Regions from separate parts of the uncultured Rummeliibacillus sp. genome, predicted to be linked through region 1. Evidence: riboswitches for the same ligand, from Rfam matches in the RefSeq annotation. Region 1 holds a riboswitch; each other region holds the start of a gene.

Region 1 (4,274 bases):
CATTCCACCTTCTGATGGTGTAACATTCCAACCAATACTCTCTAAACCTTCGACTAAAATATGGTGACGTTTTGTAAACACAGAACGTAAACGGTCAGTGATTTCTTCAGCATGATCTAAAGCTACACATGCAGCATCTTGAATCGGTTGGTAAGTACCATAGTCAAGGTTCGATTTTAGTTCTTGTATAATCGAAATCATTTCAGCATTACCAGCAATATAAGCAATACGTGCTCCTGCTAAACTAAAACTTTTAGAAAGAGAATTGATTTCCATGCCAACTTCTTTTGCGCCAGGTGTAGATAAGAAACTCATAGGCTTGCCACCATCAAAATAGAATTCTGAGTATGCAGCGTCGTGAAGTACTATTATATTGTATTTTCTTGCAAATGCTACAACTTTAGCGAAAAATACTTCAGATGGCATTGCAGGTACAGGGTTACCAGGTAAATTTAAAATCATCATTTTTGCTTTTTCAGCAATTTCAACTGGAATCGCATCAAAGTCTGGTAAAAAAGAATTTTCTTCTAACAAAGGCATATAATAAGGAATTGCTTCTGCTAGGTGAATACCGGCATCATAGGCTACATAGGCGGGATTTGTTGTTAAAACATAATCTCCCGGGTTACAAAAGGCCATTGGTACATGAACTAAACCTTCTTGAGAACCCATAGTTTGAATAATTTCTGATTCGGGATCTAAATCTACATTACTACGACGTTTATAATAATTTGCAACAGCTTGGTAGAATTTTTTCGTTCCGCCCAAAGTATAACCGTAAGAACTTGCTAATGCTGCTTGATTAGAAAGTTCCATACGTACTTTTTCATCGGGGGGGAGGTCTGGGCTACCGAGACTTAAATCGATTAACTTAGTACCAGAAGCTGCTTTACGATTGGCGGCCGCTTTTAAATCTCCGAATATTGCTTTTGGAAACATAGCCATTTTTTTTGATCTTTCGATTTTCACTAGTAAGCACTCCTTAGTTAAAACTTAAATTTAACAATTATTTTATCATAGTTATCTATTATATAACAGTAAAAATTAGAAAAATTAAAAAACATAATCCGCATACAAAAACATATCCAGGAAGAATAGTCAAACTTAGTAGGTAATATAATAGATTTAATCTAAATATGTATAAAGAGTCTATTTCAAAATCCTCCTTAGTTTAAAAATGGATACTGATTGTAACCTACATTCATGTGGCTTTTTTTCAATTTTCATACTAAATTCTCCATAATTATAATAAGCTAGGAATAAGTGGTTCTTTTTCTTTAAAGTTGCTTAAGTTTCTGTTTTTCTTGTATTTTCTGAAAAGTTTGCAATATCAGCATTTCCATGTTAGGATTACATTAATTGTATAGATCTTATCAAGAGAAGCTGAGGGAAATGGCCCTATGAAGCTTCAGCAACCTCTGCTCTGCAGAAAGGTGCTAAGTCCTACAAGACAACTGTCTTGGAAGATAAGAAAACTGAGCGGAATTTAAACCTCTTTTCTTATCATAGAAAAGGGGTTTTATTTTTTATCACTCAATTACATTAAGCTAGTTCCTACATCAATTCCACCTATATAACCTAACAAACTAGTGTTAGGTTGAGAGAAGTAATTGTAGGAATTTAAGTTAGTGATTTCAATTGTCAAATTATGAATAATCTTCTCAATCGAAAGTGATTAAAGATATTCAAAAAGGAGAGTTACAAATGCCAATTAATATTCCTAAAGATTTACCTGCTACAGAACTGTTAAAAAAAGAAAAAATATTCGTAATGGATGAAGATCGATCTAGAAGTCAAAATATTCGTCCTTTAAATATAGCTATATTAAATTTGATGCCACAAAAAGAAAAAACAGAATTACAACTTCTTAGACTTTTAGGTAATACACCTTTACAAACAAACGTAACATTTCTAAATACTGCAACACATGAATCAAAAAATGTAAGTAAATCTCATTTAGAAACTTTCTATACTACTTATGAAGAGGTTAAACATCGTCGTTTTGATGGACTGATCATTACTGGTGCCCCAATTGAGCTTATGGAATTTGAAGATGTTGATTTTTGGGAAGAAATAAAGCAAATAATGGATTGGTCAAAAACAAATGTAACATCTGTTTTACATATTTGTTGGGGAGCACAAGCAGCCCTTTATCATCATTTTGGAATTGGAAAATTCCCGTTACCTGAAAAGTGTTCAGGAGTTTTTAACCATACAGTAAAAGATTCAACTGTAAAATTATTAAGAGGGTTTAATGACGTGTTCACTGCACCACATTCACGTAATACTTCGGTTTCATTAGAAGAAGTCGAAGCGCATCCTGAATTATCAGTGTTATCCTCTTCTGATGAAGCTGGCCTTTTTATAGCTATTTCAAAAGATGAAAGATTAATAATGGTAACTGGCCATTTAGAATATGATGCTTGTACATTGAAAGATGAGTATGAAAGAGATGTCGCAAAAGGTTTAGACATCCCTATACCTAAACATTATTTTCCAAATGACGATCCAACGAAGAGGCCTTTGAATGTTTGGCGTTCACATACACATCTACTATTTTCAAATTGGTTAAACTATTATGTATACCAAGAAACACCATATGAATGGGAGTGAACAGACCGTTGTAAGCAAACGAATGCTTGCAACGGTATTTTTTATGAGAGAAAGGATTTGATATACTAATGTTAATGAAATATTAGAAATGAGGAAGTACAATGTTTAAAACAATCGGGGTTTTAGCACATGTCGATGCTGGTAAAACGACATTTTCCGAACAGTTGTTATTTCATACAAATAGTATAAAAACTAGAGGCCGCGTAGATCATAAAGACGCTTTTTTGGATTACAATGCGATAGAAAAGGAAAGAGGAATAACTGTTTTTGCGGAACAAGGTAGATTTATAAAAAATGGAGATACTTATACAATTATCGATACGCCTGGACATATAGACTTTTCTCCTGAAATGGAAAGGGCTATAAAAGTAATGGATTATGCAATAGTCATAGTAAGCGCTGTTGATGGAGTAGAAGGCCATACAGAAACAATTTGGCAACTCCTCAAAAAACACGAAATTCCTACTTTTCTATTTATCAATAAAATTGATCAAGAAGCTGCAAATGTTCCTAAAGTACTTAAAGAATTGCAACAAGAATTAGATCAAAATATTCTTCCAATTACTAACTGCTTAACAAATCAAACTCTATCAGAATCAGTTATTGAATTTATCGCTGAACATGATGATGAATTATTAGAAAAATATTTGGAACAAAATATTGATATGCAACTTTTTTTATCAACATTTCGACGCTTGATACAAAATAGAGAAGTATTTCCTTGTGCATATGGTTCCGCCTTAAAAGATATCGGTATAGTAGAATTTTTAGATCAAATTTCTATTTTAACGGAAACAACATATAATATAGAGCGCCCTTTTACTTCAAGAATATTTAAAATTAGACATGATAATAATAGGCAACGAATTACATTTATGAAGGCGTTAACAGGTACATTAAAAGTGCGTGATGAACTGAAGTTTGGAGAGAATACAGAAAAAGTAACAGAAATTCGATTATATAATGGCAACCAATATGAAGTTGTAAAAGAAGTAAAAGCTGGTGAAATATTTGCTGTTACTGGAATTTCTAGTGCTGCTATTGGAGATATAATTGGGGAGGAAGTTACCGATTATGGTCTATCAGTTAATATAATCCCAACATTACAATCGAAAGTAGTAAATGAAGGTAATGAAAATATAAAGGATGTATTAGCTTATTTTCAATTATTGGATGAAGAGGATCCTTCTTTACATGTAATTTGGAATGAGAGATTCCAAGAAATCCATTTACATGTTATGGGGATTATTCAGTTAGAGGTATTAACTGAAGTTGTTAAAAATCGATTTGGTTTACATATATATTTTGAAAAACCTCAAATATTATATAAGGAAACAATAGCGTCAAAAGTAATTGGATATGGTCATTTTGAACCTCTAAAACATTACGCTGAGGTGCATCTTCTAATGGAGCCAACTGAAAGAGGAGCAGGTATAATATTTGAAAATGCCTGTCAAGCAGATGACTTATCTGATGGTCACCAAAGATTAGTGAAACAACATATTTTTGAAAAAGAGCACCATGGTTTATTAACTGGTTTTCCTATTACAGATATTAAGTTTACGTTACTGACAGGACGAGCTCATATTAAGCATACAGAAGGTGGCGATTTTAGAGAAGCCACTTTAAGAGCGATTCGACAAGGTCTTGAACAAGTAGAA
Region 2 (4,274 bases), on a different contig from region 1:
TCAAAAGTCGATGAGGTGCGTCAGAAGATTCCAGTATATGATGATAGACGCCCAGAATTGTATAAGGATATTTTGAAATAATTATTTAAACCCATTTTGCTGAGCAGAGTGGGTTTTAGTTTGGGGATTTTCATATATTTTTTTACGGATTAAAGCATGAGAACTAAATGGACGCATTATGAAAGCCTTTTTTAATTAATGACATCAATTTCACGGAACGTGGATACAATTCAAAATTGCGTGGATTGAAGACGAGAAAGCGTGGATTAAACATGCATTTGCGTGGATTGAAGACAGAAAGGCGTGGATTGAACAAGAAATTCCGTGGATTAAATAGCACGATCTTTAAACGGACTTCCTGAAAAGGATAATACCAACAAAAATATTGTTGTTTATTGGTAAGTGCGAATTCTTACTTGCCATCTCACTTATCTCATTTTAAAATAAGAACAAACGTTCCTTTTGTGAGGTGTGCTGAAATGTATGAAAATATGCCGAGAAGATCCATTATGTGTATAGATATGAGATGTTTTTATGCTAGTTGTATGGCTACTTTAGCTCATTTAGACGTTGAAAAAGAGGCAATTGCAGTTATAGGGAATTTCGAACAAAAAGGAAGTATTGTACTGGCTGCTTCTCCAATAATGAAACAACGTTTTCAAGTGAAAACTGGAACGAGACTATATGAGATACCGAAGCATCCAGATATTCATTTGTTTGAACCTAAGATGGAATACTTTGTACGCATGTCAGTCGAAATCACCAAGTTATTGAACAGCTATGTGCCGAAGGAGGCCATCCATGTATACAGCATTGACGAAAGTTTTGTGGATCTGACTGGCACTGAAAAACTGTGGGGAGATCCTGTAGAAACAGCACACCAAATCCAATATGAACTCTATAACCAATTTGAAATTCCTAGCACAGTTGGGATGGGTCCTAATATGTTATTAGCAAAACTTGCACTTGATTTAGATGCAAAAAAAACAGGGTTTGCGAAGTGGGACTTTGAAGATGTAGAAAAAAAGCTATGGCCTGTTGCACCATTATCTAAAATGTGGGGAATTGGCCATCGAATCGAGCGAACCCTTAATAATATGGGGATTTTTTCTGTTGGGGATTTAGCGCACGCTGATTTAACAACATTAGAAAGGCATTTTGGTATTATGGGCAATCAACTCTACTATCACGCTTGGGGAATTGATCTATCAAAAGTTGGCGAAGCGCCATTGATAGAAGGTCAAATTAGTTATGGTAAAAGCCAAATATTGATGCGGGATTACAACACTAAAACGGAAGTGCTCGCCGTACTTCTAGAAATGTGTGAAGATGTGGCAAGAAGAGCGCGTGAAGCTTATAAAGTAGGACGTACGATTACGCTTGGGATTTCTTATAGCAAAAACGCTTTTGGAGGAGGTTTCCAGCGTTCACGTACGATAGATGAAGCAACAAACGATACGATGATTATTTATCAAATTTGCCAACAGATATTGAACGAACAATACAACGAGCGCCCTGTACGACAAATCAGTGTCAGTATTTCAAAGTTAGAATCAGAACATTCTATGCAACTTAGTTTTTTTGATAAAACACGTTGGAAACGGCGACAACTTGGGACCACAATGGATCACCTTCGTACCCACTATGGTTCTACGGCTCTATTACGTGCCGTATCATATACAAATGCAGGAACAGCTATCGATCGTTCTAAATTACTCGGTGGGCATAAAATTTAAATCTAAAACTGATTCCAATACTAAGGAGTGGTATTACAAATGTTACGTGATCGAGGTAACATAAAATGGACTGCGATGATGTTGCCAGAACATGTACAAAGACTAAGAACCTGGCAACAAGAAGATCAGCAAATCACAAAGCCGACCTTTGATGAATGGACCCTACAAGCCTTAGAGGAAGAACTTTTGCAAGCATATTACGGCAAAAAAGAAGTATTATTAGACGTTTGGCACCAACAAACTAGTGTTCACTATAGAGGAATCATCACCAAACTAATTAGCGAAGAAAAAAAGCTATGCCTACACAATGATACCCAATATAAAGATAAATGGGTTCCGGTAGAATTTATCCTCAATGTTAAGGTATTTGAATAATAGACATAAAATAAGCCAATATAAAAATATTTTTAAATAATTTATTTTTTCTAAAAATAGATTGACAAATAATATAAAAAGAAATAATATGGTTAACATAAACTTACAACTTAACAAATGGAATTTATCAAGAGTGACTGAGGGATAGGCCCTGTGAAGTCCAGCAACCCCCGTTTGGGAAGGTGCTAATTCCTACAGAATTTATTTCTGAAAGATAAATCGACATCTGATTAGAAGATACATCTTTCAGTAGAAGGATGTATCTTTTTTTAGTAGGAATACATAGTTTTTCAATAGAAATTATGAATTTTTGTGCAATAGTAATTTAACAATGATTAGAGGGATGTATATGCTGGAAATACAAAATGTATCAAAGATTTACAAGGTAAAAAAGAAAAGCGTAACCGGTGTAGATCATGTCTCATTGACAATTGATAACGGAGAGATATTTGGAATAGTTGGTTATTCTGGAGCAGGCAAGAGTTCCTTATTACGGTGCATTAATTTATTAGAACAGCCAACAGATGGACAGATATTAATCGATGGTCAAGATTTAACAAAATTAAAAGGTGAGCAACTTCGACAAGCACGATTGAAAATCGGGATGATTTTCCAACACTTTTACTTAATTAGCCAAAAAACAGTAGGGGAAAATATTGAGTTTGCATTGAAAGCTGCAAATATATCAAAAGTAAAGAGAAATGAAAGAGTCAAAGAGTTGCTCCATATGGTTGGTTTGTCAGATAAAAAAGATGTGTTTCCAGCCCAGTTAAGTGGTGGACAAAAACAGCGTGTGGGAATCGCAAGAGCATTAGCTAATAACCCCTCTATATTACTTTGCGATGAAGCAACATCAGCGCTTGACCCAACAACAACAACCTCTATTTTACGATTGTTAAAGAAAATCAACCGAGAACTTGGTATTACAATTATTCTAATAACACATGAAATGGACGTTGTGAAGGAAATTTGTGATCGCATGGCGATTATGCAAAATGGAAAGGTAATCGAAGAAGGGTCGGTTTATGATATTTTCGCCAACCCTGAAAAGCCCCTAACGCAAGAATTTATAAACAGTGTAGTGTCGTTTGATATTCCACCAACCATTTTACAAAACGTCAAGGGGAGAATTGTTAAAATCTTATTCAAAGGTGATGTAGCTGGCGAAGGTGTCATTTCAGATATGCTACAACAATTTGAAGTACGTGGGAACTTTCTACATGGCACGATTGAATATATACAGGAAAGGCCACTCGGCATTTTCCTAATGGAACTGAATGGGCAAGTTGCAGATATTAACCGTTCGATTTCCTATATGGAAAGTCGTGGAGTCACAGTGGAGGTGTTAGACAATGTTATTTGATCCTAGTCATTTTACAGAAATGCTTCCTGATATTTGGAAAGCATTTGGTCAAACGCTTCTAATGGTAGGGATTTCTTTAGCAGTAGCCTTGGTGATTGGTTTACCACTTGGTTTGCTTTTATTCATCACAGGAAAAGGCTTGTTTTCTACAAGTAGATCCGGTTTACTTGGTAACCGCTTTGTGAATGTAGTGGTTGGCTTTATCGTTAACTTAATACGTTCAATTCCATATATCATTCTTTTAGTAGCGTTATTCCCAGTTACTAAGTGGTTAATAGGCGATACGATAGGGCCTATTGCAGCAAGTGTTTCTTTGTCAGTCGCATCAATTCCGTTTTTCGCAAGACTTGTTGAAACATCACTTCGAGAAATTGATAAAGGTGTTATTGAGGCGTCTATTGCTGTAGGGGCGACGCGTTGGATGATTATTAAGGACGTGTTACTCCCAGAAGCAAAGTCTGGTGTCATTCAAGGAATCACCATGACAATTATTAGTTTAGTAGCATACTCAGCAATGGCAGGAATCATCGGTGGTGGTGGTATTGGTGACCTAGCAATTCGCTTTGGTTACTACCGTTATGACAACACTATTATGATTGCGACAGTTGTTATATTAATCATCATTGTCCAAGCAATTCAATTAGCAGGAGACGCGATTGCAAAAGCAGTCGATAAACGTTAAAAGTAACTAGCATTCTGAAAAAATAGCTTTTTATAAAAAATTGGGGGTTTTAAACATGAAGAAATTTTTGTTTAGCGTATTAACGCTAGTACTAGCAGTGGCTTTAGCGGCTTGTGGT
Region 3 (4,274 bases), on a different contig from region 1:
CTAGCTCATCAGAGTACTTGCCATTAAACCCGTACAAATGCACACAAAAAAACGAGCAGTTGAATATACTGCTCGTTTTTTCATACGATTTTTGATTTACTTATAGGTTTTTAACTTGTTTTGATTTATTTAAGCGAGTGGTGCACCATTTTTAGTAATTTCTTCTGCTGCTGCACCGAATTTTTTAAAGTTTTCATGGAACATACCAGCTAATTCAGTTGCTTTTTTATCATAAGCTTCTTTATTAGCCCAAGCATTACGCGGATTTAAAAGATTTGTTGGTACACCTTCAATTGCAGTTGGCATTGCAAGACCGAAGATAGGGTCTTTGTCGGTAAATACATCATTAAGTTTACCGTCGATAGCATCGCGTACCATTTTACGAGTGTAAGAAAGTTTCATACGACTACCTTCACCGTAGATTCCGCCAGTCCATCCAGTGTTTACTAAGAATACATTTACTTGGTGTTCATCAATTTTCTTTCCTAACATTTCTGCATAAACAGTAGCATGTAATGGGAAGAAAGGAGCTCCGAAGCAAGTTGAAAATACTGGTTCAGGTTCTACAACACCACGCTCTGTACCAGGTGTTTTAGAAGTGAAACCTGATAAGAAGTGATACATAGCCTGTTCTTTCGTTAATTTACTAATTGGAGGTAAAACACCAAAGGCATCAGCTGTTAAGAAAACAACTGTTTTTGGGTGACCTGCAACAGAAGGATCAACGATATTTTCAATGTTTTGGATTGGGTATGCAACACGAGTATTTTGTGTTAGTGTCTCATCATCGTAGTCAGGAATTCGAGTTTCAGAATCTACGATAACATTTTCAAGCACTGTACCAAATGTAATAGCGTTATAAATTTCTGGTTCTTTTTCAGCTGAAAGGTTGATTGTTTTTGCATAGCAACCACCTTCAATATTGAACACGCCGTTATCAGACCAACCATGTTCATCGTCACCGATTAGTTTACGATTACCATCTGCAGATAACGTTGTTTTACCAGTACCTGATAAACCAAAGAATAGAGCAACGTCTCCTTGTTCACCTACATTGGCAGAACAGTGCATTGGTAGGATTCCGTTTTGTGGTAATAAGTAATTCATAATACCGAAGATAGATTTTTTCATTTCTCCAGCATATTCAGTGCCGCCGATTAAAATAATACGTTTTTCTAAAGATACGATGATGAAAGTTTCTGAAGTTGTACCATCCACTTTTGGATCCGCTTTAAAAGTAGGCGCGGATAAAATAGTGAAATCAGCTTCATGTGTATTTAGTTCTTCATCAGTAGGGCGGATGAATAATTGGTGAGCAAATAGATTATGCCAAGCGTATTCATTAACAACGCGGATTGCTAAGCGAGAATCTTTGTCTGCACCTGCAAAGCCTTTAAACACAAAAACTTCTTCTTTTTGTTTTAAATAGTTAACAACTTTGTTATATAATGAATCAAACACTTCTGCAGAAATTGGTTGGTTAATTTTACCCCAATCAATTTGATCTTTAGAAGATTCTTCGACTACCATAAATTTATCTTTAGGTGAACGTCCTGTATACTTGCCTGTTACTGCACGAACAGCGCCATCAACTGTTAAGATTGCTTCACCGCGGGAAGTTGCTTTTTCCACTAATTGTGGGACTGAAAGTTGTACTGAAATGTTATTTCCTTGTAATAAACCCTTCAGTTCATTCGCAATTTCTACTGAATTCATCTTTGTTCGTACCTTCCTTTTTATGTTATTACCCTTAAATGGGTTTCTTTTCTTCATCTCGAGAATTAGTATAACACATTGAAACGAATAGTCTATACTAATTGGAAATTAATTTTTATGAATTTGATTTTTTTATTACTATAAGAAAATAAGTTTGACTTTCATAGTAATATCACTTAGTATATGCATTAGAACGGATACTCTTATCCCGAGCTGGTGGAGGGTCAGGCCCTATGAAGCCCGGCAACCTGCATTATCTTTCACGTGATGCGTTGGTGCTAATCTGATGCAAGGAAGATTCCTTGAACGATAAGAGTGAAAGGTGCTTACGAAACATATCCTTTCCTCATTGATTTTCGATGAGTGAAAGGTTTTTTTTTTCAAAAAATAGAAGCAAATCTGATTTGTTTCATTATTATATGCGATTTGTTGCATTCTATTTATATTATGTACTGGCACTTTCTATATCCTCGTGTTAAAAAAGCAGCTTATAGCTGGCTTGACGTTTAGAACATAAACGGACATGGGTAATGAGTACCGTATCTTTTTTTCGAGAGGATCTCGTTGATAATAGGAGGAAACCAAATGACAAACAGAAGATTATTTACTTCAGAAAGCGTAACAGAAGGACATCCAGATAAAATTTGTGACCAAATTTCAGATGCAATTTTGGATGCTGTTTTAGCAAAAGATCCAAATGCACGTGTAGCATGTGAAACAACGGTTACAACAGGTCTAGTACTTGTAACAGGTGAGTTAACAACTACTACGTATGTAGATATGAAAGGTATTGTTCGCGATACAGTAGCGGAAATTGGCTACACTCGTGGTAAATACGGTTTTGATGCAGAAAACCTAGCAGTACTTGTTGCTGTAGGTGAACAATCACCTGATATCGCACAAGGTGTTGACAAAGCATTAGAAGCACGTGAAGGATCTATGACAGATGCAGACATTGAAGCAATTGGTGCAGGGGACCAAGGTTTAATGTTCGGCTATGCTTGCAACGAAACACCTGAGTTAATGCCACTTCCAATTAGTTTGGCACACAAATTAGCACGTCGTTTAACAGAAGTTCGTAAATCAGGTCAATTAGATTACTTACGTCCAGATGGTAAAACACAAGTAACTATCGAATATGATGAAAATAACCATCCAGTAAGAGTGGACACAATTGTTATTTCCACTCAACACGATGAAGAAGTAACTTTAGAACAAATTAAAAAAGATTTAAAATCAGAAGTTATTGCTAAAGTTGTACCAGCAGAACTTCTAGATGACAAAACAAAATACTTTATCAATCCAACAGGCCGTTTCGTAATTGGTGGTCCTAAAGGTGATGCAGGTCTTACTGGCCGTAAAATTATCGTTGATACTTATGGCGGCTATGCTCGTCATGGTGGCGGTGCTTTCTCTGGTAAAGATGCTACAAAAGTTGACCGTTCTGGTGCATATGCAGCTCGTTATGTTGCAAAAAATATTGTTGCCGCAGGTCTTGCAGAACGTGCAGAAGTACAACTTGCATATGCAATCGGCGTTGCACAACCAGTATCTATCGCAATCGATACTTTTGGTACTGGGAAAGTTAAAGAAAGTGATTTAGTTGAAGCGGTTCGAGAATTCTTTGACTTGCGTCCAGCAGGAATTATTAAAATGCTAGACTTACGTCGCCCAATTTACAAACAAACAGCAGCTTACGGACACTTCGGTCGTACAGATTTGAATGTTCCTTGGGAAAATACAGACAAAGTATCTGCATTAAAAGCAAAATTTGCTGATTCTTTAAAATAACAGTGAAGTATTTACACAAAAATAAAAAGTCGTTCACAAAAAGTGAACGACTTTTTATTTTTGATTAATCTTTTCAATAACCTCAATGGCTTCATCAATTGTTGCTACATCAAAAATTTGAATATTACTGTTAATCTCCTTTCGAAATTTATTAGCTTCTTCTTTATTCCCACTAGGGATAATTAGATAAGAAATACCTGAAATACTAGCGATTTGGATTTTCTCTTTTAACATGCCAATTGTCTTTACGTTACCATTTTTGTCGATTGCTCCCGTTATAGCAATAGGGTGTTCGTTTTGTAAACCTTCATTTTTAACTTTTCCAGACAATACAAGTGCCAAACCTCCGCTATCTCCACCGATACGTTCTCTATTTAGAAAGGCATCTATTTTTTTCTCTGTCTTTTGATCGGTTTGCTCTAAATAGTAACTAACATTTTTCTTCATTTGTTCAGTAGTGTCTTCTTTAAGATGAAGCCAGCTTAAAAGTTGTCTATTTTTACTAGCATAGCGATCTTTATTATCACCTTCAACGATAGCAAGTGGCTTGACATGTTGTCTTTCTAAGATTTTCGAAACATCTAATTTATTTTTTGTTAAAGAGAATTCTACACTATTCACACCAAGTAAATAGATATTAGTCCCTTCGATAATTTCCTCAGGTGGCTGATAAAGAAGTGCCACATGTGTTGTAGCATCATAAAAAATTAGCGGAAGCTCATAACAAAATAATATAAAAAGTATACAAACTGCATAGCTGATTTTTC
Region 4 (4,274 bases), on a different contig from region 1:
AAATGGTGTGATTAAATAGATTCCATTAAACAATTCGGCCGCTGTATCAATCAGCTCTTTTGCAATAGCAATTCCTTCAAATCTCGCGGCTTCCTTATCTTCACCTGTCGCTCTCATACGTTCTAATACTTCTTCAGAAAGCTTAATACCCGGCACTTCATGATGCAGAAATTCCGAATTTCTTACACTTGTAAGTGGCATGATACCAATGAATATAGGCGTTTCTAAATGTTTTGTTGCTTCATACACTTCAATAATTTTTTCTTTACTATAGACAGGTTGTGTGATGAAATAATCTGCACCCGCTTCGATTTTTTTCTCTAACCGACCAACTGCACGCTCTACTACACGTACATTAGGATTGAATGCTGCAGCTACTGAAAAATTCGCTTTTTTCCGGAGTGGCTTTCCAGAAAATGAAATACCTTCATTCAATTTTTTTATAAGTTGGAGAAGTTCAATACTAGAGACATCATATACACTTGTTGCGCCTGGAAAATCCCCTACTTTGGATGGGTCGCCTGTAACCGCTAAAATATCATGAATGCCCAACGCATTTAACCCCATTAAATGTGATTGCAAACCGATTAAATTCCGATCACGACAGGTTATATGGGCAAGAGGGCGAATATTATTATTTAGCTTTAATATTGATCCCATCGCCATATTACTAATTCGCGGTGAGGCAAGTGAATTATCTGCCATGGTCACAGCATCAGCTCCAGCTTCATATAAAGCCTTGGAACCTTCTATAAACTTTTCGATTTCCAAATGCCTTGGTGTATCAAGTTCCACTATAATAGAACGTTCCTTTTTCGCCTTCTCATGAAGTGGCTTATAACTTTCTTTTGTAGCTTCTTTAATCAATATGACTTCTTTATGCTTAACTACTTTATGCTGAATTGGTGGTAGATCTGCCAAACGGTGTTTGACCGCTTCTATATGTTTTGGTGTTGTTCCGCAACATCCACCAATCAACCTTACTCCCTGATCTCTTAGCAATACTGCGGATCTGCCAAAGTATTCTGCCTCAGATTCATAAACTATTTTGCCATCTTCAACATCTAAAAGGCTTGCGTTAGGATAAGCCGAAAGAAAGGCTTTTGATGGGAGTTCTACATCTTCAAAGGCTTGGATAGTATGGTGTGGACCTAAGCGACAGTTAACGCCTACGATATCAGCGCCGATTGCTTCTAATTGGTGAAGAGCATCATTTAATCGTAAACCATTTTGCAAAATACCTGGTTCATGCATCGATACTTGCGAAATTATTGGAACATCAGTGATTCTGCGCAAATGCTTTACTGCTGCCTTTAATTCATCAAAATCATAATAAGTTTCAAGCAAAAGTCCATCCGGATTACCAGCTAGTAGAATTCCTGCCTGTTCATCCAACGACCGAATGATTTCGTCTAAAGTCGCATCACTTTTTCGAATACCCCGAATACCACCGATTGTCCCTAAAACAAACTGTTCCCCTTTTGAAGCAACTTTTTTTGCAATCTGAATGGCACTCTCATTTATGGCTTTCACAGAATTTTCAAGACCATATCGTTCTAATTTAATAGCGTTTGCTGTATAAGTATTCGTTTGAATAATGTCTGCACCTGCATCGATATATTGTTGATGGATATTCTCAATAACTTCTGGCTTTTTAACATTTAATTCCTCATAACAATAGTCGATTCCATACGAATATAATAATGTTCCCATTGCACCATCTGCAGTTAAAACTTGCGATTGAAGTTTTTCTAAAAGTCCCATACTGTCCTTCCTTTCTTTTCCACCGTAGTCCTACCACTCGGTATTATTTTCCACATTGAGCTTGTGAGAAAAATCGATGTGGGAATTTCATCAAATTTAAAATAAAAAACCTTCTTAACAAAAAATAAGAAGGTTTTAGAATGCATATTGATTGCTCCTTCTTATCTACAGGATTACTCCACTGGAATTAGCACCTGACCAATTGGCTGGTTGCTGAAGCTTCATAGGGCCAGTCCCTCAGCTTCTCTTGATAAGAAATAATATTTAATTTTTAGAATAATTAAAAGAATCATACTCCTTAATATACTTTTCGTCAAGGACATATGAAAAAATGAGTTACATTTGTATTTTTTATAATTGCAACTCATTTTACGGTTGTAAAAGGAAAGACTTTTAGTAAGCTATAAAAATTTATTTTAACTTAAAATAGCTCGTATCATCAGTATATGTTTCTTTCTTAATGAGTTTTCCGCGAATAATCATACGTTTTTCACCATTATAGTTACAGGTGACAAGTGTGATTAGCTTTTCATCTCCTTGATCTTGAATCACTTCTACTTGTGTTGGCTTGACGATAAACATATCAGAAATTTGATATTCGTATATATTTCTGAAATCTGTAATATAAACTTTCATACCTTCTTGTGCTTTTGTTAATGGGCTAAATAAGGTTTTACCATTATTCATATTATGCCCAGCTAAAGAGTAATTTCCTTGTCCCATAACTTGATCTTGTTTCATCGTTCCTGCACCAACCGTTAAATTAATATTTGAAATTCCATAGACGATTGGTAATTGCATATGAACATCCGGTACACTAATTGCTCCAATTGCATGTACATCTTTCTTTTTCGTTTGGGCATCAAGTACATCTTGTAAACGAATATTTTCCACCTTTGCAAAATCGAAAGTTGCCTGTGGTGTTGTCTTTGCTTTTTCAATATTGGTCTTTTGGATTGTTTCCTTAGACATGTTATCTACCAACAATACCATTATTGGTTTTTGAAAGGTCAATACTAATCCCGTAAAGAGTAATAAAATACCGAGCACTAAACTCAACTTTCTCATCATTTTATAAACCTCTTTCTTTTTTCTTATCTTTCCATGTTACATAGTGAGTTCCAATATTACAATAAAAAAAGACCAAGAGAGAGATTAGCTCTTGGTCATAGAAACTTAGAATTATTAAATTGATTGGATAATTTTTTCTGCTGTGTCTTGTCCGTTTTTAATGCAATTTCCAATGCCTACTCCATAATATGAGCATCCTGCTAAAATAACATGTGGATATTTTTCTTCTAATTGGGTAGTCAATGATTTTACCGTTTCTGCATGTCCCATACCATAGACAGGCATTAAATCATTCCATTTTGTCACATTTACAACAGCTGGTTCGCTATCTAATTTTAATGATTTCTTAATATCTTCCAATGCTATTGCAGTTAACTCTTCTTCGTTTAAATGTTTGAGCTTATTGAATATAGGATTTGAGCTTTTATAAAATAGACGGACAAGTAAATTACCCGATTTAGATGTATGGTTCCACTTGCGACTTGTCCAAGTACAAGCATTGCATTTTACATCACTATTTTTTGATACTATATAGCCCGTACCATCAGCTGGTAGCTTTTCATCAGGAATATTAAATCCTACATAAATGGTAATAATAGAAGCATTATGAATGGTATTTAGTTCTTCATCAATTCTTTTGTCTTTTAATATCTTACTCGTTACTGCATGTGGGGTTGCTAATACAATATAGTCGGCGATAATATTTTCATGTTTATCAAACGAACATATATATCGGTCATCACTTTTTGTAATATTCGTCGTTGCTAGACCTTTTATAATTTCTACATCTGTTAACGTTTCTTCTAAGCGATCAATCAATTGTGAAAGTCCATTTTTAAAAGAGATAAACTTTTTGTCTGATGACTTTTGGAATTGCTCACGGTTTGCGCCAAACCCTTTGATAATACTGCCATATTGTTCTTTATAATCTAGTAAATATGGTAATGTAGATGCCATTGTTAACTTATACAAATCACCTGAATATACACCCGATAAAACAGGAGCAATTTGCTTTTCGACTAACTCTTTTCCTAAAAAGTATTCAAGAAATTCACCAATCGAGCTATCCTTTGTGAAACGGTCATTCGGTAAATCTAAGTCTTTTAATGCTTCTTTTTTTCCCTCTGGTGAAACTAGTGTACTGCTATTTAATGATTCGATGCTTGTAGGGATCCCAAATACGCTATCAGCAGGGATAGCATGTAATGTATTATTCGTATATATATATGATATACCCGTGCCATTATAAACGAGGTCAGTTTCTAATCCAATTTCTTGGACAAGAGGCAATACACTTTTATGGCGGGCAACGATTGAATCAGCACCTGTTTCCATGATGAATCCATGGTTATGCTCCGAATGTATTTTGCCTCCTAGATATTCATTTTTCTCTATTAGCACAAGATTTATATCTAAATTTTTTTCTCTTTTCTGTTTTT

Evidence for each region. A riboswitch is a leader RNA that binds a small molecule or an ion and turns the genes downstream of it on or off. The one in region 1 is predicted to bind S-adenosylmethionine.
Region 2: linked by a shared signal. The riboswitch ahead of Q0977_RS05840 (methionine ABC transporter ATP-binding protein) and the one ahead of metA (homoserine O-succinyltransferase) in region 1 are both predicted to bind S-adenosylmethionine.
Region 3: linked by a shared signal. The riboswitch ahead of metK (methionine adenosyltransferase) and the one ahead of metA (homoserine O-succinyltransferase) in region 1 are both predicted to bind S-adenosylmethionine.
Region 4: linked by a shared signal. The riboswitch ahead of Q0977_RS12840 (bifunctional homocysteine S-methyltransferase/methylenetetrahydrofolate reductase) and the one ahead of metA (homoserine O-succinyltransferase) in region 1 are both predicted to bind S-adenosylmethionine.

The regions. Positions count from the first base shown of each region.
Region 1 is NZ_CAKQBI010000016.1:9,732-14,005, reverse strand. Features, by position in the region: gene Q0977_RS11335 (aminotransferase class I/II-fold pyridoxal phosphate-dependent enzyme) at 1-969, opposite strand, end outside; SAM riboswitch class I at 1,368-1,473, shown strand; gene metA (homoserine O-succinyltransferase) at 1,705-2,613, shown strand; gene Q0977_RS11325 (translation factor GTPase family protein) at 2,715-4,274, shown strand, end outside.
Region 2 is NZ_CAKQBI010000006.1:96,186-100,459, forward strand. Features, by position in the region: gene Q0977_RS05825 (carbon-nitrogen family hydrolase) at 1-81, shown strand, start outside; gene Q0977_RS05830 (DNA polymerase thumb domain-containing protein) at 480-1,736, shown strand; gene Q0977_RS05835 (YolD-like family protein) at 1,776-2,111, shown strand; SAM riboswitch class I at 2,233-2,332, shown strand; gene Q0977_RS05840 (methionine ABC transporter ATP-binding protein) at 2,461-3,474, shown strand; gene Q0977_RS05845 (methionine ABC transporter permease) at 3,464-4,156, shown strand; gene Q0977_RS05850 (MetQ/NlpA family ABC transporter substrate-binding protein) at 4,212-4,274, shown strand, end outside.
Region 3 is NZ_CAKQBI010000002.1:199,572-203,845, reverse strand. Features, by position in the region: gene pckA (phosphoenolpyruvate carboxykinase (ATP)) at 130-1,716, opposite strand; SAM riboswitch class I at 1,917-2,032, shown strand; gene metK (methionine adenosyltransferase) at 2,302-3,507, shown strand; gene Q0977_RS02595 (S16 family serine protease) at 3,562-4,191, opposite strand.
Region 4 is NZ_CAKQBI010000021.1:26,173-30,446, reverse strand. Features, by position in the region: gene Q0977_RS12840 (bifunctional homocysteine S-methyltransferase/methylenetetrahydrofolate reductase) at 1-1,764, opposite strand, end outside; SAM riboswitch class I at 1,923-2,021, opposite strand; gene Q0977_RS12835 (class A sortase) at 2,176-2,835, opposite strand; gene Q0977_RS12830 (protoporphyrinogen oxidase) at 2,950-4,274, opposite strand, start outside.